2 regions of the Paenibacillus sp. FSL F4-0122 genome follow, and region 1 is predicted to be linked to the other one. Evidence: a T-box and tRNA genes for the amino acid it is inferred to sense, from the RefSeq annotation. Region 1 holds a T-box; the other holds one or more tRNA genes.
What was found. The T-box of region 1 lies ahead of trpS (tryptophan--tRNA ligase). A T-box ahead of a tRNA ligase gene usually reads a tRNA of that ligase, here a tRNA-Trp.

Region 1 (15,113 bases):
ACCGTTCCTGTTTTCGGTTTACTTAACATTCCCGGATCTACAGAGGCAATCTGAAAATCCGCCACTACGTCTGTTGGCCTTGGTTTATTTCGGTCCAGTGAAAATACAGTTTTGCCGAGCCAAGTATATAGGGTTCCCTCTGCGTGTGCTCCCATTCCGCCTCTATTCCCATTCTCCTCCATTACATCTCGTCCAGTTTCAGCATCTGTCAGCTTCACACTATTTACACTGTACACTTCCTGACCATCACTTGTTGTTCCTGTATACAGCAGCATGATTTTGTTTTCATCAGCAAGCACAGCATTCAGAGTAATTTTATATCCATTTGATTCAGCACTCTTATTAACGATTTGTACATAATCATTCCGGATTGCAGACTCTAAAGTAAGAGCATCAATATCAGCTGCAGCCAATGTTTTAAAAGGCTCCAACACGCCCCGATCGAATGTTTCAGCACTCGAAGTCCCTTGCTGTGGCATCAGCTGGGTTGGATTGAAGAACAGCAGGCCCGCTATCATCACTGCAGCCGCCAGCACAGACATCGCGCTTTTTGTGAACATTAACCTTCTGCCACGTTTCTTGCCTAATTCCAAGCCTGCTTGGATCGCATAGATTTGAGCGGCTGCATTCTCTATTTTTTGTTCTTGTGGGATACGTTCGGCATCGCTTAACATGGCAAGCTCCTCTTGACTACTCATTGTTCCATTCACCCCGATTCTTTATGATGGTTCGCAACTGCTTGAGCCCTTTATGTTGCCAAGTCTTAACCGTTCCCTCGGGTTTATTCATAATGTTAGCGATCTCAGTCAAGGTCATATCGTTGTAGTATTTTAGCAGCAGCACATGGCGATACTTGGGCTTAACCTGCTCAAGTGCCCACAACATTTCCATCCGATGATGGCCAATATGTGTGACCTGTTCTCCTATTCTTTCATCTACCAGCGGCATGGAACGTTTTCTTCGTCTTTGTTCATCTATACAGACATAAATTAGAATTCGAATAATCCATGATTTGAATGCTTTGGGGTCCTTTAATGTTTTTCTTTTAATCCAGGCCCGGCAAGTCATTTCCTGCATCGCTTCCAGCGCATCGTTTCGGTTCCGCAAGTAACTATAAGCAATACTGTACAGTTGTTCTCTATGTACCAATATCGAATCGTAAAAATCCGTCTCGCTCCGAGTATCAAGAATCGTTACTTTTTTCATTTCTGCATTAGTCATCGTCATGTCCTTCCTTAGCCTCCCCTCTTCAACCTTTCATAGATTAAGACGGGGGAGGTATAGAAACGGTTTTTGTTTCGTTTAACTTTTTTGCCCAAAGCTCTCTAAATTATAGCATTCTATAAAAATTGAACGAAAAATGTTATGATAGGTTAAATTGGACATAATCAATAGTACGCACTTAAAAGTGCCATAGGTACTAAAAAGTACCCATACCTTGGAGGTTATCATGACAACAACACCAACAACAACTGTCAAGAAAAAATACAATATTTCTGTTGAAGCCACACTAGAGGTCATCGGAGGGAAATGGAAATGCGTAATTCTATGTCATTTAACTCATGGCAAAAAACGCACCTCCGAGTTAAAACAGTTGATGCCCGGCATTACTCAAAAAATGTTAACCCAGCAGCTACGCGAGCTTGAGGCAGATGGAATCATCAACCGAATTGTTTATAATCAGGTTCCACCAAAAGTAGAATACGAGCTTAGTGAATATGGTGATAGTTTAAGCGATATTTTGACTGCATTATGTAATTGGGGAGAACAACATATCATTAAGCAATTCGGCGATAAATACGCTGTTTTAGAGGATAACATTTTAAATAAATAAACCGCTCTATCAAGGGTATGGTTGGATATTTATGCTGCTAGAGTTGTACTTCAATTATACGTTCATGAAAAAAGGACAGCTGAATCAGATCGATTCAACTGTCCAAAGCTTTGATTCACCCGTCCCTTGAATGGCGCACAGGAACATAACTTAAATTACGCCCTCTCCTCCAATTGCAGTTGCTGTGAATGATATGGGTCCAAATAGATTTATAGGCAAGTTGCTATCATTCTGAATTACCAATTCATAGTTGTGGACTCCAATATAAGCACCATCAACCCACTGAGCACTTAATTGAATATCAGTAATTGTAGTAAAACGATAAAAGGATCTATAAATATCGACTCCAGCTCGTCGGATGATAACAAGAAATTGGCTATTAGCAAGTGCAGTAAGACTAAAACTACCATTTAACTCGACTCTACTGGAGAAAGAAGCCGGATTAGCCGGACTAATATTTACTTGCGCTGTGGCTAGACCCGCTCCAGCTCCAGGAATCCCTGCAACCGTTATAGCTGTAGTAAACGGATCTAACGGGATTTTTGCCTGTGACCCATAACTTATTATTGTCGCCATTTATCATCACTCCATTTCAAGGTTATAGAGTAGTATATTGTGAATCCGCAATGATAGATTGGACTAAATTCCTGATGATTATATACATTTAAGGTATACTTTGCTATATCATATAAACCTAGATACCTCATCAATCACCATACGATTTCCACTCATTGACAACACCCCTGTTCAGAATTACAATAATTCACATATCATGAACAACGATGACAAAGGGTAAGTAGACAGACGAACATGGTCTTCAGAGAGCCGGTGGTAGGTGCGAACCGGTGACCAGCGTATGCTCGAATGGCCTTTATAGTTGTTTTTCCGAACTATCTTAATGGATGCAGTAGGGAAAACCGGGGTTCCCGCCGTTATCAAGGGACCTGTATCGAGAATTAATTCAACCTCTCCGTACAGGTAAGAGAAGATCGAAAGCCAAGAATCGTAAGGTGACACGATCATTTAAGGTGGTACCACGACAACTTCGTCCTTATTGGATGAGGTTTTTTTGTCATTTAAAGGAGGTGATGGCCATGGATGATGGCTGGTGGTGGCGACTCGAGTGTAACCAAATGCTAAATATCAGGAGGAATTTATATGATGAACGAACGTGTCTTAACTGGAGATCGAGTGACTGGAAAGCTTCACCTTGGCCATTACGCCGGCAGCTTGCAGACCCGAGTAGCCCTTCAGGAGCAATATGAAACTTTTGTGTTTTTAGCGGATATTCAAGCCCTAACGACCCATTTTGATCGTCCGCAGCTGCTGGGTCAACATCTGCATGAGATCACACTGGACTATTTATCTGCGGGTATAAATCCGGAGAAAACAACTATATTTATTCAATCGATGATCCCTGAAATCGCAGAGCTGACCCTCTTGTTCTCTATGTTTGTTACTGTGAATTCTTTACGGCATAATCCCACGATTAAAGCCGAATCAAAAAATTCCAGCTTAGATGAATTGTATTACGGTTTTCTAGGTTATCCAGTTAGTCAGACTGCTGACATAACTTTTTGTAAAGCAACGATCATTCCTGTAGGAGAAGACCAGCTCCCCCATCTGGAATTAACCCGCAAAATCGTCCGCAGATTCAACGAGCTGTACAGCCCGATACTGGTGGAACCCAAAGCGCTGATCAGTGAGACGCCGAGACTTGTGGGTACGGATGGCAACGCTAAAATGAGTAAAAGCCTTGGCAATGCCATCGAGCTGGACTCCACTAAGGAAGAAATCACCTTCAAGATAAGAAAAGCCACAACCGATCCTGCGCGTGTGCATAAAAATGATCCTGGACATCCAGATATCTGTCCTATTTTTGCTTATCATGGTGCTTTTCGCTCAGCGGGGGTAACCGAAATTCGTGAAGGCTGTGAGCGGGGTACCATGGGTTGTTCTGCTTGCAAACAGTTGATTTCGACAGCTCTAGATCAGCTTATAGAACCGATGCGAGAGCGACGTTCCTATTATGCTACTAAGCCCAAGCTTGTGCAGGAAATCTTAATCTCTGGAACACAGCATGCCCGCAGCATTGCTCAGGAAACAATGGCCGAAGTACGTGAGGCTATGAGTCTTAACTATTTTTCAATCTAAAAATGATATTTATAGGTACTCAAAAAAAGCCGGAAGCTCATTGGAAGAGATCCGGCTTTTTTCTTCTCCTTACAACACCCAATTTCCCTTACGGAATACGGGTTCAATCGTGCCGTCCGCCAGCTCTCCGTCAATATCCAGCTCTGCTGAACCGATCATAAAATCGACATGAGTTAAGCTGACATTAGCTCCTCTAGCCACAAGCTCTTCGTTCGTAAGCTTTGTGCCGCCTTCAATATTTACAGGATAAGCACTTCCTAGCGCGAAATGGCAGGAGGCATTCTCATCAATCCCTGTATTGTAAAAAATGCGGTTCAAGCGAGAGATTGGAGAATCATGCTGCACTAAGGCTACTTCTCCTAGATAAGATGCACCTTCATCCGTTGCCAGCAGTGAGGTTAAATGCTCGCGTCCGGATTCAGCTTCATAAGCTACGACTTTCCCCTTTTCAAAAGTGAATGAAAGTCCTTCAACTAAACGTCCATTCAAATTAAGAGGGAGCGTGCTTCTAACTGTGCCATTCACTCCAGTACGATGGGGCATGGAATAAATCTCTTCCGTTGGCATATTAGCAACAAAATAAACACCTTTATCATTCTCACCGCCACCCCCGCGCCATAAATGGCCTTCCGGAAGCTCTACATGCAGATCCGTTCCCGGAGCACGGTAATGCAGGCTTTTATAACGTTTAGCGTTCATTCTATCCTGACTTTCTTTCAACTGACCAATATGCTCTCTCCAAGCAGCTACCGGATCATCGCTGCCCACACGATTCATCTGGAATACAGCTTCCCACATCGCCTCTACCCGCTCTTCTTCAGGAAGATCGGCAAAAACCTTGTTCGCCCAAGCACGTGTTGGCGCTTTGACCAGAGACCAGCTGATTTTGCTGTTCCGAGTATATTTGGAGTAGTTCTTGCGAGCAATAGCTGCTGCTTTGACTGCTCTAGATACCTTAGAAGAATCAATGCCATTAAACAGTTCCGGATCAGGTACTTTAATATGTAAGATGGCACCATTTTCTTCCGCGAATTTCTCCATCATCTCAGCCTGCCACTGTGGATAGTAATCGAAAGAATCCTCTGGGGCTTTTTCATAACGGATCCGTGTAGTTGCTTCATCGTCCCAGTCAACAATTACATATTTAGCTCCCGCTTCATAGGCTTTCGCTACAATCAAGCGAGTAAGTTCTGCGGTTTCTATCGGTGCATGTACCATAAGGACTTGTCCAGGCTGTACATTTACTCCTACTTTTACAACTAGGTTCGCGTATTTCTCCAGCATTACTTCAAAATCTTTCATGAATTCTCTTCCTCCATCTCTAGGGTTGCTATAAGCACTCGGTCAGCTTCACTTCTTATTTTAACGCAAAACGAGGATAGTTGCGATTCGATTTAGATTCTCAGTTACTTCACTTCAGGTATTTCCCCTGTATAGACACCTAGATCATTCTTATGAATCTCTACGTTGGACATTCCGATCTGCTTATCATTATGGTAAGCAATCACTATGATCTTGGTATCCTGAGGCTCATCTATTTGTTTATTATTTCCATCCATTGGACTCCAATAAATTTGATCTCCAGATTTGATTTTCAGCTCAAGACCTTTGTTATGCACCTTGTAGTCAGGGGGGTTCCATAACAATAAATTGCCGGACGTAACCTGTATCTTAATAACATTCGCCCCTTCAGCAGTTATAAGCATAGGTAATCCTGGAGCACTACTATCAGTCACCCTGTATTCCGCTGTTGGGAACAGAACTTCCGGTTTCACCTCAAGTGATTGATTATTATGCTGCAAAATAAAGAAGAAAAAAAGTAAAATCGTTAAGCCCATGACGCCTCCGATGATTATTTTTTTCACTATTCAGCCTCCCTTCTACCCTAATACTGTAACATATTTCCTTAATCTGGACAGTTATCAGCCAAATAAAGCGGCTCCCACAAGGAACCGCTCACTTGAATCACTATTTTTTATCCACCTGTAGCAGTGTTACGGTCTTCAAAGCATAAGTATGCATGATTTTATCCTCTGAAATTACATTCAACTTGGTCAAGCTTGCCACCTTTGCCGGATCTGATTTGGAGAGCAAACGCCACACTTCAGGGTCCGATAAGGTCTCATATAACTTTGCATCATCATATTCTTTGCGGTTTTGCACGACCAGCTTCACTTTATAGCTGCCAATTTCAGTCTCGGTGGTTTCCTGCTCACTACAATAATTTAAAATATCCTGACGAAGCTCGGCCAATTCTTTTTCAATATCTTTTTGCTTTTGCTTGAGCCGATAATACTGCTGAACCTTTTTCTCCATCCACTTCACGCTCCTTCATAGACATATGTATGCCGAAAACGTTCGATAAATTAGTTGAGTTCCCTATCATAAAAACTTATAATGAGCCGGGGATAGCTAATTTCCAAGTAGAGTCAAATTTCTTATAAAAACAATTCCACGGCAGGTGACTTATGTTTCATTCGTACTTTTTTCCAATTTCGTATGCGTTCATGATGTTTCCAATAGCAGCGCTGTTCTTCACACTTCCTTTTCTTATCGTACAATACCGCAGACATGGCTATATACATAAGCTTAGAGCTTTAATCCTATATCTGCTGCTGCTCTATCTGATGAACGCTTATTTTCTAGTCTTGCTTCCTTTTCCATCCTCCCGGCACAATGCTGCACCTTCTGGGAGTATCGTCCAATTCATTCCCCTTCAATTTATTCAGGATATTGTGGATGGATCGACGATCATCCCTGATCAAATCTCGACCTACTGGTCATTACTGCGTGAGCCTGCATTTTTACAGGTCATTTTTAACGTTGCATTAACCGTACCGTTTGGAATGTTTCTGGGCTATTATTTTCGTACACGCTGGGTCGTGTGCATTCTACTATCCTTTGCCTTTTCCCTGTCCTTTGAGATCACGCAGATTACAGGGATTTACGGTTTCTTCGATCATCCTTACCGTCTTTTTGATGTCGATGATCTCATTACCAACACAATCGGAGGGATTTTTGGATTTCGAATTTCCATTTGGATCTCCGGGCTATTGCCACGTATAGAACAACTGGATACAAACATTGACCGCTCTGCCAAAAGAGTCTCCTATACCCGCAGAGGAATAGCTTTTCTAATCGATAGTATGGTGTGGAGCATCGGGTTTGGGGTACTCTTCGGATTCGATATAAAAGCTGCCTTCTGGATTGTAACTGGTATTTACTTCATGCTTGTTCCGGCTCTCACGGGCGGACGGACCTTAGGGAAATGGATGGTGCGGATTCGGGTGAAGAGCAGCGGGAATCATGCTTTTTTCTGGGCTCTGATGCTCAGATATGGCCTGCTATATTGGTTGCTGCTTGGGATTCACTCTCTTTTGCTTGATTCCGCCCTTCTAGGGCATCTTTCCTCCGTATGGAATATGCTTATTCATCTGTTTGTTCTATTGATAGACTTGGCTTTCTTTATTCATTTAGTCATTAGTATATTCAAAAAAGAAACTCAGCTAATATATGAGAAACTAAGTCAAACTTCTCATGTTATTTCTTGGCCAGAGAAACGGCTCCAATCTGATGTATCCCGCAACAGCCCTGTAGAAAGCTAAACTAGTTATTTTTTAAAGGGTATTTTAACATTGGAAATTATTATAGAATTAGGAGGTGAGCATTCTCAAAATTTAGGAGATGAGCGTATGGAAACTACAAGCAGCTTGCGGTTATCTAGAAGTCTTCCAGAAGAACAGGGCATTTCATCAACCGCAATATCCAGCTTTATTAGTGCAGTAGAGGAACAAAATTTAGGCCTGCACAGCTTTATGCTACTTCGACATGGTTATGTGGTCTCTGAAGGCTGGTGGGCCCCTTACAGGTCCGATCTTCCGCATATGTTATTTTCACTTAGCAAAAGTTTCACCTCAACCGCAATCGGGTTTGCTGTTACAGAGAAACTCGTCACCCTCGATGATTCTGTCCTATCCTTTTTCCCTGAAGATGCTCCTGATCCAATCACAGACAATCTAACCAATATGACAATCAGACATCTATTGATGATGGGTACCGGACATGTCGTGGATACTATGGACACACTTCGCAAAAGTGCAGACGGGAATTGGGTGAAGGCTTTCTTCTCCGTCCCGGTCGAGAAACAACCAGGTACACATTTCCTATATAATACCGGTGCTACTTACATGCTGGCCGCGATCCTTCAACGGGTTACTGGCCAAACACTGCTAGAATATTTAGAACCACGCCTCTTCGTTCCTCTGGGCATTCACGGCGCAACGTGGGAGTCTTGTCCACGCGGAATTAACACAGGGGGATTTGGCTTAAACATTACAACCGAGGATATCGCTAAATTCGGCCAGCTATACTTACAAAAAGGAATCTGGAATAATCAACGGGTTCTGCCTGAAAAGTGGATTAATGAGGCTACTTCCAAACATATTTCCAATGGCGAAGGCGATCATGACTGGGCAATGGGATATGGGTATCAGTTCTGGCAATGCCAGCACGGTGCCTACCGGGCAGATGGCGCCTTCGGTCAACTCTGTGTCGTGCTTCCGGAGCAAGATGCCGTAATTATTACTACTGCTGCATCAGACAGTATACAAGGAATGTTGAATGCTGTGTGGGAACATCTGCTTCCCGCGATGGAGCAAGCACCCTTGCCATTAGAGCCTGCTGCTTCTGCCCACTTGGTTGAACAATTAAAATATTTATCTATCCAACCGCCACAACTGCAGCCATCTTCATCACAAGAAGATCGAATAAACAGCTTAACCTATAAGCTCGATGACAACCAATTTGCCTTGGACACCTTCTCTATCTCTTTCAATAACAACGAAGCTGCAGTTACTTTACAATTTAAGACTGGAGAGGATTCTGCGATCTGTCTTGGTCGAGGGGAATGGCTCGAAAGCTTCGCACAGGTCATTGATGCTTCCTTGAACCGAATCATGTCCAGCTTTACTTGGGTTGCTGATGATCAGCTACAGCTCACTTTATTGTTTATTGAAATGCCTTTTTGCATAACTCTTGAAATAATCTTACTAGAGAAGCAGCTAATTCTTAAACAAAAGTTTAATGTGAATATGGGACCGACTGAATTCCCTGAGATCATTGGCAGACTATAATTCTTAATGAATAAAAAAGGCCGCTTCGTCCTTTAAAGAGACTTAGCGGCCTTTTAAATATTCGATCCTAGTCTGTGAAATCAGCAAGCTTGAGGATGACCGGGCAATGATCGCTCCCCATAATGTGACAATCAATTTGGGCATCCAGCAGATTAGGTGCAAGTCTAGAAGAAGCTAGGAAATAATCAATCCGCCAGCCTACATTCCGTTCTCTCACCTTCGGCATATAAGACCACCATGAATAAACGCCTTCAAGCTCTGGATGAAAATATCTAAAGGTATCTATGAAGCCGGACTCCAGCAGCGTACTCATTTTTCCTCTTTCTTCATCGGTAAAGCCAGAGTTTCCGCGGTTAGCTTTAGCATTTTTGATATCAATATCCTGATGGGCTACGTTCATATCGCCGCATACAACGACTGGTTTTAGCTTGTCCAGTTCCAGAAGGTAATTGCGGAAGCGGTCCTCCCATTCCATTCTGTAATCCAATCTAGCCAGATCTCGTTTGGCATTTGGTGTATACACATTCACTAGATAAAAATGTTCGAACTCCAGCGTAATAATCCGGCCTTCCGCTTCTTCATCCTCTTCCATTCCGTATCTCGCAGAGATCGGCTTGATTTTGGTGAATATAGCTGTGCCTGAATACCCTTTTTTCACTGCATAATTCCAATATTGATTGTATTCTTCACCCTGTTCCAGAACAATCTGCCCTTCTTGCAGCTTTGTCTCCTGAACACAGAAAATATCTGCTTCTACTTCCTTAAAATATTCATCAAACCCTTTTTTCACACAGGCCCGAAGGCCATTCACATTCCATGATACCAACTTTATCATTAACGTTTCTCCTTGCATTTTGCTTTGATAGTAACCAGTTTATCATATAACGACCAGAAATTTATAGAGGATTAGGGTCATCTTGAGCAATTCCGCGAATAGATTTATATCCTAATCATTTACTATCCATGATACAATAGCAAAATTGACTCTATACAAATTTTCTAACACGTGAGGTAAAAAAACTTATGAATGCACCAAATCTTTTACGAGGGTTTAACTTTTTGTATTTTGCTCTGCTGGCCATGTTTATTCCCTTTCTGCCAGTCTATCTAAGTGAACAAGGTCTAAGCCCATCGCAAATCGGCTTCATTATTGGAACTGGTGGTTTTGTTACCATCATTGCTCAACCTTTATGGGGGATGATTAGTGATAAAACAAAAACCATCCGCAAAGTGCTGTTAGCTCTGCTGTTATGCTCAGCGGTGACCGGATACTTTTTGTTCGATTCCAGCAGTTATGCTGTTCTCATTCTTTTTGCTATGCTGCTGTATTTCTTCTTGATGCCCATTGATCCGCTGACAGAAAGCTTGAATTTCCGAGTCTCTGAGGCGGCTGGAATTAGCTATGGTTCTATCCGTACATATGGTGCGCTAGGTTATGGTGTAATGGCTTTGATTACTGGCTATGTGCTCGGCTTTTTCGGCTCTCATGGTATAGCTCTTCTGTTTGTTGCCATTTGCCTTATAAGCTTTATAGTAAGCTGGAACATGCCAGATGCCCCCGTCACAGGTAAACCGGTCACGCTGGATAGTCTCAAGCACTTTTTTGGCAACAAAAAGACATTGATGTTTCTGGTGCTCATATTTATTAGCTCTGTACCCGCACGAATGAACGATACATTTATTGGAGTTTATATTCGTGAGCTTGGTGGCAGTCCTCAATTGGTAGGCCAATCGTTTTTCCTCGCGGCAATAAGTGAAATCATTGTCTTTGCATTAAGCTTCTGGTGGTTGCGTAAAGGAAAAGAACTGATTATCATATCGATTTCCGGAGGCTTCTATTTCCTTCGTTTCTTTATTTCAGCTTGGATCACTGATCCACACTTATTAGCCTATTTGCAGATTCTACAAATTCTTACCTTCCCTGTGTTCTACTCGGCTGCTATTCAATACCTGTACAGTATTGTACCCGAGGAATGGCGTGCTACAGGCCAGACCGTACTTGCACTGTTGTTCTTCGGTGTATCAGGTATCCTGGCTTCTTATGCTGGCGGGGCATTATATGATGCCTTTGGGGGTAAAGCTCTTTACTTAACGATCTCCGCGATGTCGTTTGTCGGCATGCTGTTCGGATTGATACTGTATCTGATTTATCGAAAAAAAACGAATTAAGTGTACCAAAATAAACCGGGGTTGTCCCAGCCACTTTCTAAATGGCTATAGGACATCCCCGGTTTTTTCTATCAAAAAGTGCTAATTCACCATGGCATTCGCTCTAGCATTAATAGATTTTCAACATAGAATATCCTATCAAACGAAAAGGAGGTCGTTACTATGGCCATCGTATTACCGATTCAATATTTCAATTTAGCCCCTGTCATTGGTAAATCTTATTATGAAAACCTTGCAGGTGGTATTAACGCTGCTGTTACTGTGAACAATAACTCCAACTTCCCAGTAGATTTAGTAATCACTCGTGTGAATGCTCCAGTTATCACATACACGATTCCAGCGTTCAATAGCCTTACGCTTGCAGTTCATGCCCTTTTGGTAGCTGCACTCTTAAGCACTCCTGCTGGCACCACATTCGGAACTATTGAAATTTCAACATCAGATTTCTAATAGTGTAGTATTAAGCATCTCTAGCTGGAAGTTCAGCTAGGGATGCTTCTCTATGTGAATCTAGCTTAATCCTTCTATTGTATGCTGCTCCATAAGCTGCTTTAGCTTGGTTTCAGTATTCGAATCTCCCGCAGGAGTATAGATGCTGCATCGTAAATCGGCACTGCCATGAACCTGCAAAGAGGTAAGATGAAATAACATTTTCCCCGCCTTGGCATGTCTGAATTCTAGTAACACATCCGGGGCCGAACTAACCCGACTTTGCTCCCACATCTCATTAAAAGCCGGATGCAATTCTTTCAATTCCTCTATAAATTCATCATACCAATGATCCTCTACATACTGTCCGTAATACGCTCTGAAGATAGAAAGATAACCGCTGACGAACTGTTCCCAATTCACCGCTAAGCGTCTGAACTCCTTACGAACAAATAACAATCGGATCATATTCCGCTCTTCGATGGGCAGCTTTGAGAAATCAAGAAAAACATGCGCGGCAGCTTCATTCCAACCGACGATCCCGCAACGTCTATCAGAAATTATCGTAGGACAATATTTGAGTTCCTGTAAAATTTTCTGCAGCGAAGGACTAATTACAGAAGATTCATCTTGCGGGTAGGGTGTGGTTCCAGTTCCAGTTTCTAAAGCCAGTGCAAAAAGATACTTCCGCTCATCTTTAGTCAGCCTAAGTGCAGTGGCAATACAGTCCAAAACAGATGACGAGACTTTTATATCTCTGCCTTGTTCAAGCCACGTATACCAGGTGCTGCTTACCCCTGCAAGCTGTGCAACCTCTTCCCTGCGGAGTCCTGGCGTTCTTCTGCGTGTGCCTTCCGGCAAGCCTACAGAGCTTGGTGAAATTGCCGCACGACGTGCTTTCAAAAAATCGGATAATGCTTGTAATCTTGTTTGATTAGCCATAAGCTACCTCCACTTTGGGATTCCTGTTCCTTTAGTATAGTACAAATTATACTAGGATAAACGATAACTTGTAATAGGATAAATAAAATGAAAAAATACTAGTATACACTAGCTGAGGAGGTTCATTATGGAACGCGTAGTGATTACAGGCATGGGCTTAATCTCACCACTTGGGAATACAATCGGGCAATTTTGGGATCGGCTAATTTCTGGTGAGTCGGGTATATCCCCGATCACTTCATTTGATACAACAGGTTTTAAGACGAGGATTGCTGGCGAAGTACGTGATTTCGATGCCGAGGGCAGATTTGGCCGTAAAGAGGCACGCCGAATGGACAGATTCAGTCAGTTTGCCCTCGCAGCTACTGAAGAGGCTTGGAAACATTCTGGTCTCCAGCTTGATAAGATTGACAAGGAGAGACTTGGCGTTTATGTAGGATCTGGCGTTGGAGGAATTCAGACCTTGATGGATCAAGGTACGGTCCTGAAGGATCGTGGTCCTGATCGAGTTAGCCCTACCTTAATTCCCATGATGATCTCCAATATGGCTGCGGCAATGATCAGCATTAAATTTGGAGCTCTCGGCCCGACCATGTCTCCAGTAACAGCTTGTTCTATTGGCAATACTGCGATTGGCGAGGCTTTCCGTTTAATTCGTTATGGCGGTGCGGACATCGTTATAGCCGGGGGTTCTGAAGCTGCTATTACTGGCATCTCGCTGGCCAGCTTTGGGAATGCCACCTCTTTATCTACACGAAATGAGGAGCCTACGAAAGCGAGTCGTCCTTTCGATGGAGAACGGGATGGCTTTGTAATCGGTGAAGGCGGCGGCATAGTCATTCTAGAGTCACTCTCCCATGCTCAGCGTAGAAACGCCAAGATTCACGGCGAAGTGATCGGGTATGGTGCTAGCTCTGATGCTTATCATATGGTTGCCACTCATCCAGAAGGAATTGGTGCCTATCAAGCTATGAAGTTAGCGCTAAATGAAGCTAATCTCCAACCCCACAATGTAGATGTAATCAGCGCGCACGCGACAAGTACAGTAGTAGGAGACCACTCTGAAACACTAGCGATTAAAAAATTATTTGGCGAGCATGCGTACCACATCCCCGTAACCGCTAATAAGTCCATGACTGGACATGCTTTGGGGGCCGCTGGCGGCTTAGAAGCCATTGCGTTAGTTAAGAGTATCCAAGAAGGAATCATTCCTCCTACCATCAATCAGGACACGCCTGATTCCATCTGTGATTTGGATTACGTACCTAACAATGCACGAAAAGCTAATCTCGAAATAGGCATCTCCAATTCATTTGGCTTCGGCGGCCATAATGCTGTTATTGTGATCCGAAAGTTCGTAGACTAATCTTACATTATAAAAGGGGTTTCAACTTAGCCATTACACATGACTAGTTGAAACCCCTTCTGCTGTTAATCCTTTTAAACTATCTTATTCCGAAGGTGATACATGACTTCCCCAGATAGAGATCCCTTCATTAGAAACCGCGGTGAACGTCATAACATTACTGGCTGTAGCTTCATTCCACTCTTTCAGGAACACACCCTTATAATTAGAACCACCTATCGTTAACTCTGCAGTATGATCGTCGATAAGCTTCCACTTGCCCTTAACCGCGCCTTTGATTTTACCACTCTTCGTCAATTGAATTAGCTCTGATTGCACGATATCAGCCGTAATCTCTTTATTATGATTTACATATTTGTATTCGCCTGCGATTTGCTCTTTCGTATATTTATCAATGGTCTCGCCGCCATAACGGTGTGGTGCGACCACCGGCCAGCCATCAGCGTTCATGAACATTTGATGTACTCTAACCTCATGCTTTTCACCACGATTCGGGAACCGTGTATGGAAGATCAAATAATACTTGCCAGTCTCTTCATCGTAAAATGCGGAGTTATGTCCTGGTGATACATATCCTTCCCCACTTACTGGGAGCTCATCGTCATTATTCAGGAATTCGAAATTCCCCATGAGTTTAACTCCGTAAGGAGCATAAGCAGGATCATCAAACAATACGCCAGCTGTGCCCTGTGAATGGATCATATCCTGGCCCTCAGAATCTTCAAAAGGTCCATCAGGTGTCTTCGAGCGAGCTACACGGATGTTATATCCACCATCTGCAGCCAGACCTCCGTAGGATAAGAACAGATAGTAGTAATCCGTCTCAGGACTGTACAGCATATAGGGAGCTTCTATCCGCGCATGATTTGCGCCTAGAAGCTTTTTGCCATAACCTTGGTCTGGCAGTGGGAATCCTGTGCTTGTATCCAGTTCCATAATAAAAATACCACCAGAATAAGAACCATACACCATCCACAATCTGCCTTCTTTATCAAAGAACACATCCGGATCTACAACATTCGGCTTTTGTGTGGCATCATAAGTTTCTCCGTCATCCCCTGCGCCCACCATACCGGACTTCAGAAAG
Region 2 (15,113 bases), 3.2 Mb from region 1:
TTTTGAAAGCTTGCTTTCAAAATAACTTAGCGGCGGACGGGTGAGTAACACGTAGGCAACCTGCCCTTCAGACTGGGATAACTACCGGAAACGGTAGCTAATACCGGATAATTTCTTTTTTCTCCTGAGAGAAGAATGAAAGACGGAGCAATCTGTCACTGAGGGATGGGCCTGCGGCGCATTAGCTAGTTGGTGGGGTAACGGCCCACCAAGGCGACGATGCGTAGCCGACCTGAGAGGGTGAACGGCCACACTGGGACTGAGACACGGCCCAGACTCCTACGGGAGGCAGCAGTAGGGAATCTTCCGCAATGGGCGAAAGCCTGACGGAGCAACGCCGCGTGAGTGATGAAGGTTTTCGGATCGTAAAGCTCTGTTGCCAGGGAAGAACGTCCGGTAGAGTAACTGCTACCGGAGTGACGGTACCTGAGAAGAAAGCCCCGGCTAACTACGTGCCAGCAGCCGCGGTAATACGTAGGGGGCAAGCGTTGTCCGGAATTATTGGGCGTAAAGCGCGCGCAGGCGGCTATTTAAGTCTGGTGTTTAAACCTTGGGCTCAACCTGAGGTCGCACTGGAAACTGGGTGGCTTGAGTACAGAAGAGGAAAGTGGAATTCCACGTGTAGCGGTGAAATGCGTAGATATGTGGAGGAACACCAGTGGCGAAGGCGACTTTCTGGGCTGTAACTGACGCTGAGGCGCGAAAGCGTGGGGAGCAAACAGGATTAGATACCCTGGTAGTCCACGCCGTAAACGATGAGTGCTAGGTGTTAGGGGTTTCGATACCCTTGGTGCCGAAGTTAACACAGTAAGCACTCCGCCTGGGGAGTACGGTCGCAAGACTGAAACTCAAAGGAATTGACGGGGACCCGCACAAGCAGTGGAGTATGTGGTTTAATTCGAAGCAACGCGAAGAACCTTACCAGGTCTTGACATCCCTCTGAATCTGCTAGAGATAGCAGCGGCCTTCGGGACAGAGGAGACAGGTGGTGCATGGTTGTCGTCAGCTCGTGTCGTGAGATGTTGGGTTAAGTCCCGCAACGAGCGCAACCCTTAACTTTAGTTGCCAGCAGGTAATGCTGGGCACTCTAGAGTGACTGCCGGTGACAAACCGGAGGAAGGTGGGGATGACGTCAAATCATCATGCCCCTTATGACCTGGGCTACACACGTACTACAATGGCCGGTACAACGGGAAGCGAAGCCGCGAGGTGGAGCCAATCCCATCAAAGCCGGTCTCAGTTCGGATTGCAGGCTGCAACTCGCCTGCATGAAGTCGGAATTGCTAGTAATCGCGGATCAGCATGCCGCGGTGAATACGTTCCCGGGTCTTGTACACACCGCCCGTCACACCACGAGAGTTTACAACACCCGAAGTCGGTGGGGTAACCCGCAAGGGAGCCAGCCGCCGAAGGTGGGGTAGATGATTGGGGTGAAGTCGTAACAAGGTAGCCGTATCGGAAGGTGCGGCTGGATCACCTCCTTTCTATGGAGAATCGTTCTCTGCAATGAGGACATTCAAATCGGAAGTTTAACTTCCACAATCTCAGGTTTAGGCCTGTTACTCACTCGTTGCTCAGTTTTGAGAGTTTAAGCTCTCGAGTAAGACTTGATCCTTGAAAACTGGATACCGAAACGAATTTGCGTTTTAGAACATCTTTTAGCAACTTGTGCAAACAAGTAAATGTTATTAGTGAGATTTTTCTTCGGAAGAATCAAGGTTAAGCTAATAAGAGCACACGGAGGATGCCTAGGCGCCAGGAGCCGACGAAGGACGTGGCGAACAACGAAACTGCCTCGGGGAGCTGTAAGCAAGCTTTGATCCGGGGGTGTCCGAATGGGGAAACCCAGCTGTGGTAATTCGCAGTTACTCATTTCTGAATACATAGGAAATGTAGAGGCAGACCAGGGGAACTGAAACATCTAAGTACCCTGAGGAAGAGAAAACAATAGTGATTCCGTCAGTAGCGGCGAGCGAACGCGGAACAGCCTAAACCAAGGGGCTTGCCTCTTGGGGTTGTGGGACGTCTCACATGGAGTTACAAAGGAATATGGTAGGTGAAGAGGTCTGGAAAGGCCCGCGATAGAGGTAAAAGCCCTGTAACCTAAACTGTATTCTCTCCGAGACGGATCCCGAGTAGTGCGGGGCACGTGAAACCCCGTATGAATCCAGCAGGACCATCTGCTAAGGCTAAATACTACCTGGCGACCGATAGTGAAACAGTACCGTGAGGGAAAGGTGAAAAGCACCCCGGAAGGGGAGTGAAATAGAACCTGAAACCGTGTGCTTACAAAAAGTCAGAGCCCGATCTATGGGTGATGGCGTGCCTTTTGTAGAATGAACCGGCGAGTTACGTTTAACATGCAAGGTTAAGCCGAGAAGGTGGAGCCGCAGCGAAAGCGAGTCTGAATAGGGCGATTGAGTATGTGGACGTAGACCCGAAACCGTGTGATCTACCCCTGTCCAGGGTGAAGGTGCGGTAACACGCACTGGAGGCCCGAACCCACGTACGTTGAAAAGTGCGGGGATGAGGTGGGGGTAGCGGAGAAATTCCAATCGAACTCGGAGATAGCTGGTTCTCCCCGAAATAGCTTTAGGGCTAGCCTCGGTATAAGAGTAGTGGAGGTAGAGCACTGATTGGGTGCGGGGTCCGCAAGGATTACCAAGCTCAGTCAAACTCCGAATGCCATATACTTATTGCCGGGAGTCAGACAGTGAGTGCTAAGATCCATTGTCAAAAGGGAAACAGCCCAGACCATCAGCTAAGGTCCCCAAGTGTGTGTTAAGTGGGAAAGGATGTGGAGTTGCACAGACAACCAGGATGTTGGCTTAGAAGCAGCCACCATTGAAAGAGTGCGTAATAGCTCACTGGTCGAGTGACTCTGCGCCGAAAATGTAACGGGGCTAAACACACCACCGAAGCTATGGCTAGATACGTATGTATCTGGGGTAGGGGAGCGTTGTGTAGGGGTTGAAGGTGTACTGAAAAGAGCGCTGGACACTACACAAGTGAGAATGCCGGTATGAGTAACGAAAAGATCAGTGAGAATCTGATCCGCCGAAAGCCCAAGGTTTCCTGAGGAAGGCTCGTCCGCTCAGGGTAAGTCGGGACCTAAGGCGAGGCCGAAAGGCGTAGTCGAAGGACAACAGTTTGAAATTACTGTACCACCGTAATCCGCTATGAGCGATGGGGTGACGCAGGAGGGTAGTGACGCGGACTGATGGATGTCCGTCTAAGCAGTGAGGCTGATGTGTAGGCAAATCCGCACATCGTTAAGGCTGGGCTGTGATGGGGAGCGAAAATTATAGTAGCGAAGGTCATGATCTCACACTGCCAAGAAAAGCCTCTAGCCAGGAGAAGGTGCCCGTACCGCAAACCGACACAGGTAGGCGAGAAGAGAATTCTAAGGCGCGCGGAAGAACTCTCGTTAAGGAACTCGGCAAAATGACCCCGTAACTTCGGGAGAAGGGGTGCCCCGGTAGTGTGAATAGCACGAGGGGGCCGCAGTGAAAAGGCCCAAGCGACTGTTTAGCAAAAACACAGGTCTGTGCGAAGCCGCAAGGCGAAGTATACGGGCTGACGCCTGCCCGGTGCTGGAAGGTTAAGGGGAGTGGTTAGGGGTAACCCGAAGCTATGAACCGAAGCCCCAGTAAACGGCGGCCGTAACTATAACGGTCCTAAGGTAGCGAAATTCCTTGTCAGGTAAATTCTGACCCGCACGAATGGCGTAACGACTTGGGCGCTGTCTCAACGAGAGATCCGGTGAAATTTTAATACCTGTGAAGATGCAGGTTACCCGCGACAAGACGGAAAGACCCCATGGAGCTTTACTGCAGCTTGATATTGAATTTGGGTACGATCTGTACAGGATAGGTGGGAGCCGTAGAAATCGGAGCGCAAGCTTCGGTGGAGGCGCCGTTGGGATACCACCCTGATCGTATCTAGGTTCTAACCTAGTACCCTTATCGGGTACGGGGACCGTGTCAGGCGGGCAGTTTGACTGGGGCGGTCGCCTCCTAAAGAGTAACGGAGGCGTTCCAAGGTTCCCTCAGAATGGTTGGAAATCATTCGCAGAGTGCAAAGGCATAAGGGAGCTTGACTGCGAGACCTACAAGTCGAGCAGGGACGAAAGTCGGACTTAGTGATCCGGTGGTACCGCATGGAAGGGCCATCGCTCAACGGATAAAAGCTACCCTGGGGATAACAGGCTTATCTCCCCCAAGAGTCCACATCGACGGGGAGGTTTGGCACCTCGATGTCGGCTCATCGCATCCTGGGGCTGAAGTAGGTCCCAAGGGTTGGGCTGTTCGCCCATTAAAGCGGTACGCGAGCTGGGTTCAGAACGTCGTGAGACAGTTCGGTCCCTATCTGTCGTGGGCGCAGGAAATTTGAGAGGAGCTGTCCTTAGTACGAGAGGACCGGGATGGACGTACCGCTGGTGCACCAGTTGTTCCGCCAGGAGCATGGCTGGGTAGCTACGTACGGACGGGATAAGCGCTGAAAGCATCTAAGCGTGAAGCCCCCCTCAAGATGAGATTTCCCAATTAGTAAGACCCCTTGAAGACGACGAGGTAGATAGGTTGGAGGTGGAAGTGCAGCAATGCATGGAGCTGACCAATACTAATCGGTCGAGGGCTTATCCTATACTTAGAATGCAGATTTGTTTCGGATTCAGTTTTCAGGCGATTAAGCCTGGTATGAATATTCCCTGATAGCTCAGTTGGTAGAGCACTCGACTGTTAATCGAGTTGTCACAGGTTCGAGTCCTGTTCGGGGAGCCATATGGAGAGGTGTCCGAGTTTGGCCGAAGGAGCACGATTGGAAATCGTGTAGGCGCCACAAGCGTCTCGAGGGTTCGAATCCCTCTCTCTCCGCCACAAATTTTTAATTAGTATGGCCCGTTGGTCAAGGGGTTAAGACACCTCCCTTTCACGGAGGTAACATGGGTTCGAATCCCATACGGGTCACCAAATTTTCACTTGATTTATCCTAGTGGACTTTGGTACAATAACAATTGTTGTTTATGGAGGCTTAGCTCAGCTGGGAGAGCATCTGCCTTACAAGCAGAGGGTCGGGGGTTCGATCCCCTCAGCCTCCACCATAACATATTTTTACTGACGCGGGGTGGAGCAGCCCGGTAGCTCGTCGGGCTCATAACCCGAAGGCCGCAGGTTCAAATCCTGCCCCCGCAACCAATTAACTTAAGCAATTATATCTTTTGGAACCGTGGTGTAGTTGGCCTAACATGCCTGCCTGTCACGCAGGAGATCGCGGGTTCGAATCCCGTCGGTTCCGCCATTTTCATCATGGCTCGGTAGCTCAGTCGGTAGAGCAGAGGACTGAAAATCCTCGTGTCGGCGGTTCGATTCCGTCCCGAGCCACCATTTATCATCACAAAAGAATGAGTGCCATGCCGGTGTAGCTCAATTGGTAGAGCAACTGACTTGTAATCAGTAGGTTGGGGGTTCAAGTCCTCTCGCCGGCACCATCCTTGGAGGATTAGCGAAGTGGCCAAACGCATCAGACTGTAAATCTGCTCACGTAAGTGTTCGGTGGTTCGAATCCATCATCCTCCACCAGTTTTTAGGGGCATAGTTTAAAGGTAGAACAACGGTCTCCAAAACCGTTGGTGTGGGTTCAATTCCTGCTGCCCCTGCCAAGTTTTTTCTAAAGTTTAATATGGCGGCCGTGGCGAAGGGGTTAACGCACCGGATTGTGGTTCCGGCATTCGTGGGTTCGAGACCCATCGGCCGCCCCATTTTCTTTAAAATGAATAATGGCGACAATATCAACTTAATATGGCGACTGTGGCGAAGGGGTTAACGCACCGGATTGTGGTTCCGGCATTCGTGGGTTCGAGACCCATCAGTCGCCCCATTTACTTTAAAATGTTATTGGGGATTAGCCAAGCGGTAAGGCAACGGACTTTGACTCCGTCACTCATAGGTTCGAATCCTATATCCCCAGCCATTTTATGCGGACGTGGCTCAGCGGTAGAGCATCGCCTTGCCAAGGCGAGGGTCGCGGGTTCGATTCCCGTCGTCCGCTCCAAAATTTACATGGCGCCATAGCCAAGTGGTAAGGCAAAGCTCTGCAAAAGCTTTATCCCCAGTTCAAATCTGGGTGGCGCCTCCATTTAGTTCATATGTGCCGGCGTGGCGGAATGGCAGACGCGCTCGACTCAAAATCGAGTGGGAAACCGTGGAGGTTCGAGTCCTCTCGCCGGTATCTTAAAAAGGTTAGTAAGATTGCTTTTATAAGCAATCTTACTAACCTTTTTTCTTTATGTTCTTAGTTTTACAGGATTAAGCCGTTGAATAGAGGAGTTTCTCTATTTCAACGGCTTTTTTTAATCTGATTAGTGATTAACCTGATTGATTATTAATGCGGAATGCTCGCGGGGTATGACCTATTTCTCGTTTAAACATATTGCAGAATTGGGCATCGTTCACAAAACCTGCAGCAGCAGATACTTCAGAGATTTGCATCTGAGTATGACGTAATAGAGATTTTGCATACTCCAGGCGTTTTAACAGCAAATACCGCAGGGGTGAGGACCCGAAACGTTCTTTAAATAGATGGCGAAAACGATCGTAGCTATATCCGGACATTTCTGATAGTGTTTCGACGGACAATTTATGGCGATAATGCTCATTCATATAATTAAGGACATATTGTACTCGATCTTCTGTTGGGGATTGATATCCAGAGGCACTAAGAAGCCTCATAAGATGGACGGTAATCTCGCTCATTTGTAGGTTTAGAAGCTCAGAGAATCCGTCTTGCTTACGTGTAAACTCTGCTTTCATTCGCAGCAGGATTTGAAGAACGGTCTGATCTTTATCATCTTCATATACGCCGAGCAGATTACTCATATTAGGGTGTACCGAGTGGAAGCCTACAAATAATACATTTGCATCCTCACGGTGGTGCTCGTCATGTTTATGATTGGGTGGCACAAGCGCGAAAGAAGAGGAGCGAAAATGGTAACTTCGTGGGCCAACATTGGTTGTCCCTACCCCCTGTAAATAATAGACCAGTTCGTAGCATTCATGCTGGTGTGGAGGGATATAAGTATTTAGCTCATGTGTGGCACTTACAATATATAGAACACGATCCATGATGATCCTCCAATACTTATGTTTTAGCCGAATCGTACAAAACTATGACCGAAATCATATAATTATTTTTAATAATATTTGTTATGATCGTATCAATAAATCCGAAAGTTCGCAACCTGACTGGCCATCTCGTTCGGAAATAAAGCGGATTATTAATAATAATGGTATTTTTATTGCTATTTTTGAGCCTAAACGTTAAATTTATTACTTTTAATGATACTTTATTTGGAAAAAAGAGAATTTCCATTTGAACCGTGAATTATACAATGGGTGAAGATGGGGATTCTGCCGGATTACTAACCAACTAAAATTAGGGGTGGAATAGAGTAATGAATAAAAAAGTTCTTTCTTTGTTGTTATTAATGGTGATGGTTCTGGTCACAGCATGTGGGAATAACACGTCCAATAACGGTTCTTCTGCGAATACTGGATCAAACGCTGCTGAGGGTGGAGAAAAAGGTTCAGGGGATAAACTCAAGGTTGTATTGCTGATTCCGGGGACACTTGGGGATAAATCATTTTTTGATTCCGCTAATAACGGCTTGCAAAAGGTTAAGAATGAACTAGGTGCAGTAACAAAGGTTGTTGAAATGGGCGTTGATAAAACGAAATGGGAGCCTACATTTAACGATATCGCTTCCGAGGATTGGGATGTAATTATTTCTGGCGGTTCTGAAATTACAGAGATGTTTAATGCAACGGCAGAATTGTATCCAGACAAAAAATTCATTAATTATGATACCGACATCGATGAAGCACCAGATAACATGTACAACATGTCTTATGCGACAAATGAAGTATCTTTCTTGGCAGGTGCCGTAGCAGCATTAGCTACACAATCGGATATGCCGAATGCTACCCCTGAGAATGTGATTGGGTTTGTGGGCGGTATGGATATTCCGGGGATTAATGCTTTCTTGGTCGGCTACATTCAAGGTGCTCAGTATGTTGATCCTGATGTAAAAGTGGCTGTGTCGTACGCTGGTGATTTTGTTAACCCGGCAAAAGGTAAGGAACTGTCTCTAATTCAATATAACTCCGGTGTGGATGTTATTTTTAACGTGGCTGGGGGTACAGGTCATGGGATCTTTGACGCAGCTAAAGAGAAGAAAAAATATGCAATCGGTGTAGACTCCGATCAGGCAATGTTGATTAACGATACGGATAGTGAAAAAGCAAATCTAATCGTTACTTCATCTATTAAAAAGATTGATACGGCTATTCTAGGTGCAGTGAAGAGATTGCAAGAGGGTACGCTAGAAATGGGCAAACGTGATGTGTTGAGCTTTGTAGATGATGGTGTAGGTATTGCTGAGAATGATATTTATAAAAATGTATTCCCGGCTGATCTTCAGGCCAAGGTTGAAGAAGTGAAGCAAAAGCTGATCAATAAAGAAATTAAAGTGGATAATGCGATGGGGATGGAAACTGCAGAGGTAGAAGCTATTCGTAACGCAGTTAAGCCTTAAGCTTTAAATCTTAAGATCAGCTCTATAGAGATAAACCTACAGTTGGAGATTCTTCTAGTCAGGGGAATTCCAGCTGTATATTTTTGCAGACCTCCAAGTTGAAAGGCGTTGAGACCTATGTACAAAGCTCTGCTGGAAATGCGGGGAATTACCAAGGTATATCCCAATGGCGTCGTTGCAAATAAAGACGTGCATTTTTCTTTACGTGAGGGAGAAATACATGCGATTGCAGGTGAGAACGGTGCTGGTAAATCGACTTTAATGAAAATTATGTTCGGCATGGAAGAGCCAAGTGAAGGCGAGATCTATATCAAGGGTGAAAAAGTGAAGCTGCAATCCGCTCAGGACGCCATTGATAGAGGCATCGGCATGGTCCACCAGCATTTCATGTTGGTACCTTCGTTTACGGTGGCAGAGAATATGGTGCTGGGTATGGAGCCGCGCAGAGGAGTTGGCATTAATTATGCCGAGGCTGTGCGCATGACGGAAGAGACCGCAAGGAAATACAATCTGGCCGTGGATCCTAAAGCAAAAGTAGAGGATCTTACAGTTGGGATGAAGCAAAAGGTTGAGATTCTTAAGGCGCTGCTGCGTGGTGCGAAAATTCTGGTGCTTGATGAGCCGACTGCGGTGTTGACTCCACAGGAAACAGAGGAATTGTTCCGCGAGCTTAAGCAATTAAGGGAACAGGGTCATACGATAGTTTTTATTTCGCACAAATTAAAGGAAGTCAAAGCGATTTGCGACAGAATTACGATTATGCGCAGCGGCCGTAGTGAAGGTGTTTTTCAAACACAGGATGTGACAGAACAGGAAATCTCGCGACTAATGGTCGGCAGAGACGTCGTGCTGAAATATGACAAAGAGATTCTGGCTGTTAGTGAGCCAGTACTAACGGTGCAGGGACTCAGTGTGAATGATGCAGATGGCAAAGCATTATTGTCGGATATCAATTTTGCGGTACGTGGTGGGCAGATCGTTGGGATTGCTGGTGTAGAAGGCAACGGGCAGACACAGCTCATTGAAGCTCTTACAGGTAGCTTGAGAGGTGTCTCAAGTCAGGGCTCTGTACTAGTGAAGGGAAAGGATATCCGTGAATCGGATATTTTGGATATTCGTAAGCTAGGCGTTTCCTATATACCGGAGGATCGGATGCGGCAAGGGATCGCTAGTGAGGCAAGCATAGCTGATAATCTGCTATCTACTCAGTATCGTACAAAAGCAATGAATAAAGGTCTTTTTTTGAATGGCTCACGAATTGCCAAGCTAGCAGTATCCCTTGTAGAGGAATTTAAAGTCCGCTGTTCAGGACCTTCTCAGCCCATAGGAATGTTGTCAGGTGGTAACATGCAGAAGGTAGTCGTAGCTAGAGAGTGTTCGACTGAACCGCAGTTGCTTATTGCAGAACAGCCGACACGGGGTGTGGATATAGGCGCAGCCCAGTTCATACATCAAAAGTTGTTGGAATTACGTTCAGACGATTGCGCGATTTTGCTAGTGTCGGCAGATTTGAATGAGATCTTGGAGATCAGCGATAGTCTGTTAGTAATGTACGAGGGTAAGATTGTTGCCTTTTTCGAGGAGCCATCTAAGGTTAGTGAGGAAGAATTAGGTCTTTATATGCTGGGGATTCATCGACAGGACGAGGAGCACATCGGGAGGGCCGTAAATCATGTTTAAAGTTAAATATTTTGAGTACATTCGGACATCGGCGGTAATCGTTATTGCACTCGCTATTGCCTTTCTGATTATCTCTTTGGTCAGTAATCAGCCTGTGAAGACGATTGGTATATTCCTATTAGAGCCGTTATCCAGTAAAGGTCATATTGGTAATGTGATTGAGATGGCGATTCCGCTCATGTTCACTGGGTTGGCAGTATCCTTGTTGTTTCGAGCCAATATGTTCAACCTGGGAGCTGAAGGGATTTTCTATTTCTCCGGTGTTGTAACTTCCGTATTGGCTATTCATTTAACGTTGGACGGCTGGCTGCATCCGATGGTAGCTATTGCTGCAGGTTCAATTGTAGGAGCGTTGCTCTCGGCAATACCTGGTATTCTGAAGGCAAAATGGAATGCTAATGAGTTGGTTACATCCTTAATGTTCAATAATATTTTGTTCGGAGTAGGGCTATACCTACTGAACTATCATCTACGTGATGCTAAAGCTTTTGCCAATGTATCCTACAAATTCGAGAAAACGGCACTGCTGAGTAAAATGGTCTCGGGCACCCGGATTCATACCGGTCTTATTATCGTTATCGTGCTTATTATTGCAGCTCATTTATTCCTATACAAAACGAAATGGGGATATGAGCTGCGCATGACAGGCATCAACCGGGACTTTGCCCGTTATTCCGGTATGAAGACAGCCAAGGTTATTATTCTCGTTCACTTGATTGCAGGTTTTATCGCAGGTATGGGGGGTTCCGTAGAAGTGCTGGGGATGTATAACCGTTTCCAATGGACGTCACTGCCTGGTTATGGTTTGGATGGTGCCCTTGTAGCGATGTTAGCCAAAAATAATCCGCTGTCCGTAATCGGCTCTGCATTGTTCCTAGCGTACATTCGAATTGGGGCTGACATGATGGCGCGTCTGTCTGATGTACCTTCAGAGATGATCTCAATTATACAGGCAATTATCATTCTTCTGATTTCGGCTGAGCAATTTCTGAAGTTCTGGAAAAATCGGATGCTCTTGAAGGAGGCGAAGGAAGCGTGAATAGTTTGTTTGATGTAATTTTTACAACTGACTTTGCGTTCTCTGTCCTTCGCGTGACGACTCCGATTCTGTTCGCCGCGCTCGGCGCACTCATCTCCAACCGTGCAGGGATCATTAACATTGGGATGGAGGGCATCATGCTTGTTGCCGCTTTAGCGGGTGTCATCATAAGCAGCTATACGCATAGCGCGTGGGTAGGTCTGCTTGGGGCGGTGCTGTCTGGAACATTGATCGCTGGAATATTAGCTTTTTTCACCCTGAAATTCAAAACACATATCATTCTCGGGGGTGTGGCCATTAATATGTTCGCTTCGGGAGGAACTGTGTTTATCCTCTATCTGCTTAGTGGCGACAAGGGTTCTTCCACTTCTCTGGCGAGTAAAGTTCTGCCTAGTGTCCAGATTCCTTTGTTGAAGGATATCCCGGTGCTTGGACCTATTTTATCGGGGCATCACATTCTGACGTATGTTTCTATATTGGCTGTGTTTGTTGTCTACTATCTATTAAATCGTACACCGCTTGGACTGCGCATTCGTTCAGTGGGCGAAAATCCACATGCGGCTCAATCCGTGGGTGTAAGTGTTGTGAAAATACAGTATATGGCTTTGCTGCTTAGCGGATTTTTTGCCGGTTTAGGCGGTGCTTATATGTCGATGGGGTATTTGTCACTGTTTACCCGCGATATGATCGCTGGCCGGGGCTGGATTGCCATTGCCGCTGAGTCGATGGGAAGAAGTACGACCGTAGGCACGGCGCTGACCTCTTTATTATTTGGTACTGCAGATGCATTGTCGAATGCGCTACAGGTGTTGAAGATTCCTGCGGAGCTAATCGCTACTCTTCCTTATGTAGCCACAGTAATTGGACTTGTGATCTACGCAGTATCTGAGACACGAAAAAAGAATAAAAAACTTAAAAGCCCGCTAGTTAAATAGCGATTGAAATGATTGATACACAGACAAGGAGTGAGTAACTATGCCAACACCTATTATTATTGACTGCGATCCAGGGCATGATGACGCAATAGCGATACTGCTTGCCATAGCAAATTCGGAGAAGTTAGATCTGCGCGGGATTACAACGGTTGGTGGAAACCAAATTTTAGATAAAATCACGGATAACGCCCTGAAGGTGATCAGCTTCGTGAATGCTGACATTCCTGTAGCTAAAGGGGCTGCTGGCCCACTGTTCGGCAAGCTTGTTACAGGTGAGGAAGCGCATGGTGAATCGGGCATGGATGGGCCGCTTTTGCCCCCAAGTAAATTCCGCCCTGTAGAGCAGGGTGCTGTGGAGTTTATGCTGAATATCATCCGTTCTTCAGAGGAGAAGATTACGCTCGTGCCGATGGCTCCTTTAACAAATATCGCACTGCTAATCACGGCTTATCCAGAGATTAAAGACAGAATTGAAAAAATCTCACTAATGGGCGGAGGTATCTCTTATGGGAATGTCACCTCTACTGCGGAGTTTAATATCTATGTAGATCCTGAAGCAGCCCGTATTGTGTTTGAGTCGGGGATTCCGATCATAATGAGTGGTCTGGATGTGACCGATAAGGCTGCTATTTTTGAAGATGAGATCCTAGCATTGAAAGAGCGGGGACCAGTGTCTACAATGGTCGGAGAATTGCTGGATTTCTATTCGATTTACGGTAAAAAAATGGGCTATGTCGGCAGTGCGCTGCATGATCCATGTGCTGTTGCCTGGCTGCTGCATCCGGAACTATTTGAATTTGAGCATCTATATGTAACGGTGGAGACAGAAGGCAAGCTGACGCGGGGAATGACAGTTGCAGACAGACGGAAGAAGACGGATCGTCCAGCGAATGTGCAAGTATTGGTGGGAGTTGACCGGGAAGCATTTATGAAGCTGATCTTTGATTCACTGGAAAAGCTTGATCAAGAGCTGCTGCTAGCGGCTGAAGGGAAGTAGCCTATGGCAGGATGGGAGAGACTTCAAGAGACCGTGCAGTTTGAAATTGCTCAGCGTGGAGAAGAAGGTTGCGAGATTGATGGGTTCGCGGATAAGCTAGCGGCTGCTGGTGCCGAGGAGCTCAAGCTGATGCAGGTATACAATGAGCTAATGGAGCTTACGATCAGTGAGGATTTTCCGTATCAAGAGCCATCCTCTCTGGAGGAGATTCGTCAACTACGTCCAGAAGGCCCACGTAAGCTTGAGGCGGACTGGAGCGAAGCGGAATGGAGAGATAAGTTCTATGGAGCCTGGCTCGGTAGAAGTGTCGGCTGCGCACTCGGGAAACCGCTGGAGTATTGGGACTATCTCTATGGGAAAGATGGCCGTCCGGGCTGGGAGAATATTGAGCTATGGTTTCAGGGTGCGGACGCCTGGCCAATTACTGGCTATACGCCTGGGCATTCACGGGCAGAGGCTGAATATGGTCTTGGCTTAAGCGAATGGACACATGCCAGTACCCGCGAGACGATCAAGTATATGGAAAGCGATGACGATATTCGTTACACTGTCCTGGGTCTTATGCTGCTGGAACAGAAAGGTCTGAACTGGGATTCTTGGGATATCGGAAAGCTGTGGCATACACATTTAACATATAGTCAGGTGTGCACGGCGGAGACACAGTCATATATGAATTTTGCGCAGGAGACCTCTCATCTGCATGGCGAGAAGCCTGCGGATTGGCTGGTGCGGCAGGAAAGAGTGCGGATGCACTTAAACCCTTACCGCGAGTGGATTGGTGCCGCTATACGCGCAGATGGACTGGCTTATGGTGCAGCAGGTTATCCTGAGCTTGCGGCAGAATTAGGCTGGCGTGATGCTTCATTTTCACATGTGAAAAATGGCATCTACGGTGAGATGTTTAATGCGGCGATGATATCGGCAGCTTTTGCAGAGAAGGATAATGAACGGATCCTAGAGATTGGCCTTAGCGAGATTCCGCGTACCAGTCGTCTTGCCAGTGATGTTTTGCGGGGGATAGATATTGCGCAGAAGGCCAAAAGCGAGCGGGACTTGGTTCGTAACATTTGGGATACTTTTAGCCACTATGATGCGGTCCATACAAATAATAATGCTGCTCTTGTAGCCGCGTCGCTTGTTTATGGCGGGAATGATTTTGAAAAAACAGTCGTCACTTCCGTATACGGTGGAATGGATACAGACTGTAACGGGGCAACTGTGGGCTCAATTATGGGAGCGAAGTTTGGAGCAAGTAAGTTGCCGGCTTCGTGGATTGAACCGCTTCACGATACGTTATATGCGGATCTGCCCGGATTTCATCCGATAGCGATTTCGGAATGTGCGGAACGCAGCTACCAAGTGTTCTTGAAGATTCGCAGAGAGCTTGGCGAAAAGGCATAAAAGATTTAGCGAGTATGGGACTCGATAGATCAGGGATTCAGGGATTACTATATGAATTATGGGATGTCTTAAGCTACCGGCTTAGACATCCTTTTTTGCGTAACAGCAGGTCTTTAAATCACACTCCAACGAACCAAATGTAGCTTTAACTGCATTTCATACACTTAAAAAAACCAAATATGGCTATATTAACAGTGGAGCGTTTAGTGGTGGGGCAATAGGAGAATCATGATTTCAAGAGGGAAGGATTACCTTTGCTAACCCTTTTTATTTTGTTAATAATTGTGTAAAAAGAGCCCGGTATAAAGGGTTTTTAGGTTTTTATCAAACTTCCTGGTATATCATTTAAATAAAAATGATGACACAGCAGAAGAAATGTCTTATTATTTAAGGAGATTTTTAATAAAACAGATTTTAGAAAATTGTAATACAATGTCTCACTTCATGGAGGTTCATTATATAAGGGAAAGG

Region 2: it has a tRNA-Trp gene. The T-box ahead of trpS (tryptophan--tRNA ligase) is inferred to sense a tRNA for this amino acid. The anticodon was not compared.

The regions. Positions count from the first base shown of each region.
Region 1 covers NZ_JBBODI010000001.1:6,392,630-6,407,742, forward strand. The annotation lists gene MHH49_RS28070 (DUF4179 domain-containing protein) at 1-698, opposite strand, end outside; gene MHH49_RS28075 (sigma-70 family RNA polymerase sigma factor) at 691-1,227, opposite strand; gene MHH49_RS28080 (winged helix-turn-helix transcriptional regulator) at 1,451-1,834, shown strand; gene MHH49_RS28085 (hypothetical protein) at 1,985-2,410, opposite strand; T-box leader at 2,608-2,890, shown strand; gene trpS (tryptophan--tRNA ligase) at 2,993-3,988, shown strand; gene MHH49_RS28095 (aminopeptidase) at 4,058-5,290, opposite strand; gene MHH49_RS28100 (hypothetical protein) at 5,395-5,853, opposite strand; gene MHH49_RS28105 (hypothetical protein) at 5,957-6,304, opposite strand; gene MHH49_RS28110 (VanZ family protein) at 6,457-7,593, shown strand; gene MHH49_RS28115 (serine hydrolase domain-containing protein) at 7,681-9,120, shown strand; gene MHH49_RS28120 (exodeoxyribonuclease III) at 9,188-9,952, opposite strand; gene MHH49_RS28125 (MFS transporter) at 10,144-11,289, shown strand; gene MHH49_RS28130 (hypothetical protein) at 11,452-11,739, shown strand; gene MHH49_RS28135 (helix-turn-helix transcriptional regulator) at 11,800-12,660, opposite strand; gene fabF (beta-ketoacyl-ACP synthase II) at 12,788-14,026, shown strand; gene MHH49_RS28145 (family 43 glycosylhydrolase) at 14,111-15,113, opposite strand, start outside.
Region 2 covers NZ_JBBODI010000001.1:3,215,125-3,230,237, forward strand. The annotation lists rRNA gene MHH49_RS13900 (16S ribosomal RNA) at 1-1,484, shown strand, start outside; rRNA gene MHH49_RS13905 (23S ribosomal RNA) at 1,718-4,644, shown strand; tRNA gene MHH49_RS13910 (tRNA-Asn) at 4,706-4,781, shown strand; tRNA gene MHH49_RS13915 (tRNA-Ser) at 4,785-4,877, shown strand; tRNA gene MHH49_RS13920 (tRNA-Glu) at 4,896-4,970, shown strand; tRNA gene MHH49_RS13925 (tRNA-Val) at 5,026-5,101, shown strand; tRNA gene MHH49_RS13930 (tRNA-Met) at 5,119-5,195, shown strand; tRNA gene MHH49_RS13935 (tRNA-Asp) at 5,221-5,298, shown strand; tRNA gene MHH49_RS13940 (tRNA-Phe) at 5,309-5,384, shown strand; tRNA gene MHH49_RS13945 (tRNA-Thr) at 5,413-5,488, shown strand; tRNA gene MHH49_RS13950 (tRNA-Tyr) at 5,494-5,579, shown strand; tRNA gene MHH49_RS13955 (tRNA-Trp) at 5,586-5,659, shown strand; tRNA gene MHH49_RS13960 (tRNA-His) at 5,683-5,758, shown strand; tRNA gene MHH49_RS13965 (tRNA-His) at 5,802-5,877, shown strand; tRNA gene MHH49_RS13970 (tRNA-Gln) at 5,896-5,970, shown strand; tRNA gene MHH49_RS13975 (tRNA-Gly) at 5,977-6,051, shown strand; tRNA gene MHH49_RS13980 (tRNA-Cys) at 6,062-6,135, shown strand; tRNA gene MHH49_RS13985 (tRNA-Leu) at 6,150-6,228, shown strand; gene MHH49_RS13990 (AraC family transcriptional regulator) at 6,366-7,121, opposite strand; gene MHH49_RS13995 (BMP family ABC transporter substrate-binding protein) at 7,451-8,590, shown strand; gene MHH49_RS14000 (ABC transporter ATP-binding protein) at 8,708-10,270, shown strand; gene MHH49_RS14005 (ABC transporter permease) at 10,263-11,309, shown strand; gene MHH49_RS14010 (ABC transporter permease) at 11,306-12,244, shown strand; gene MHH49_RS14015 (nucleoside hydrolase) at 12,285-13,241, shown strand; gene MHH49_RS14020 (ADP-ribosylglycohydrolase family protein) at 13,245-14,642, shown strand.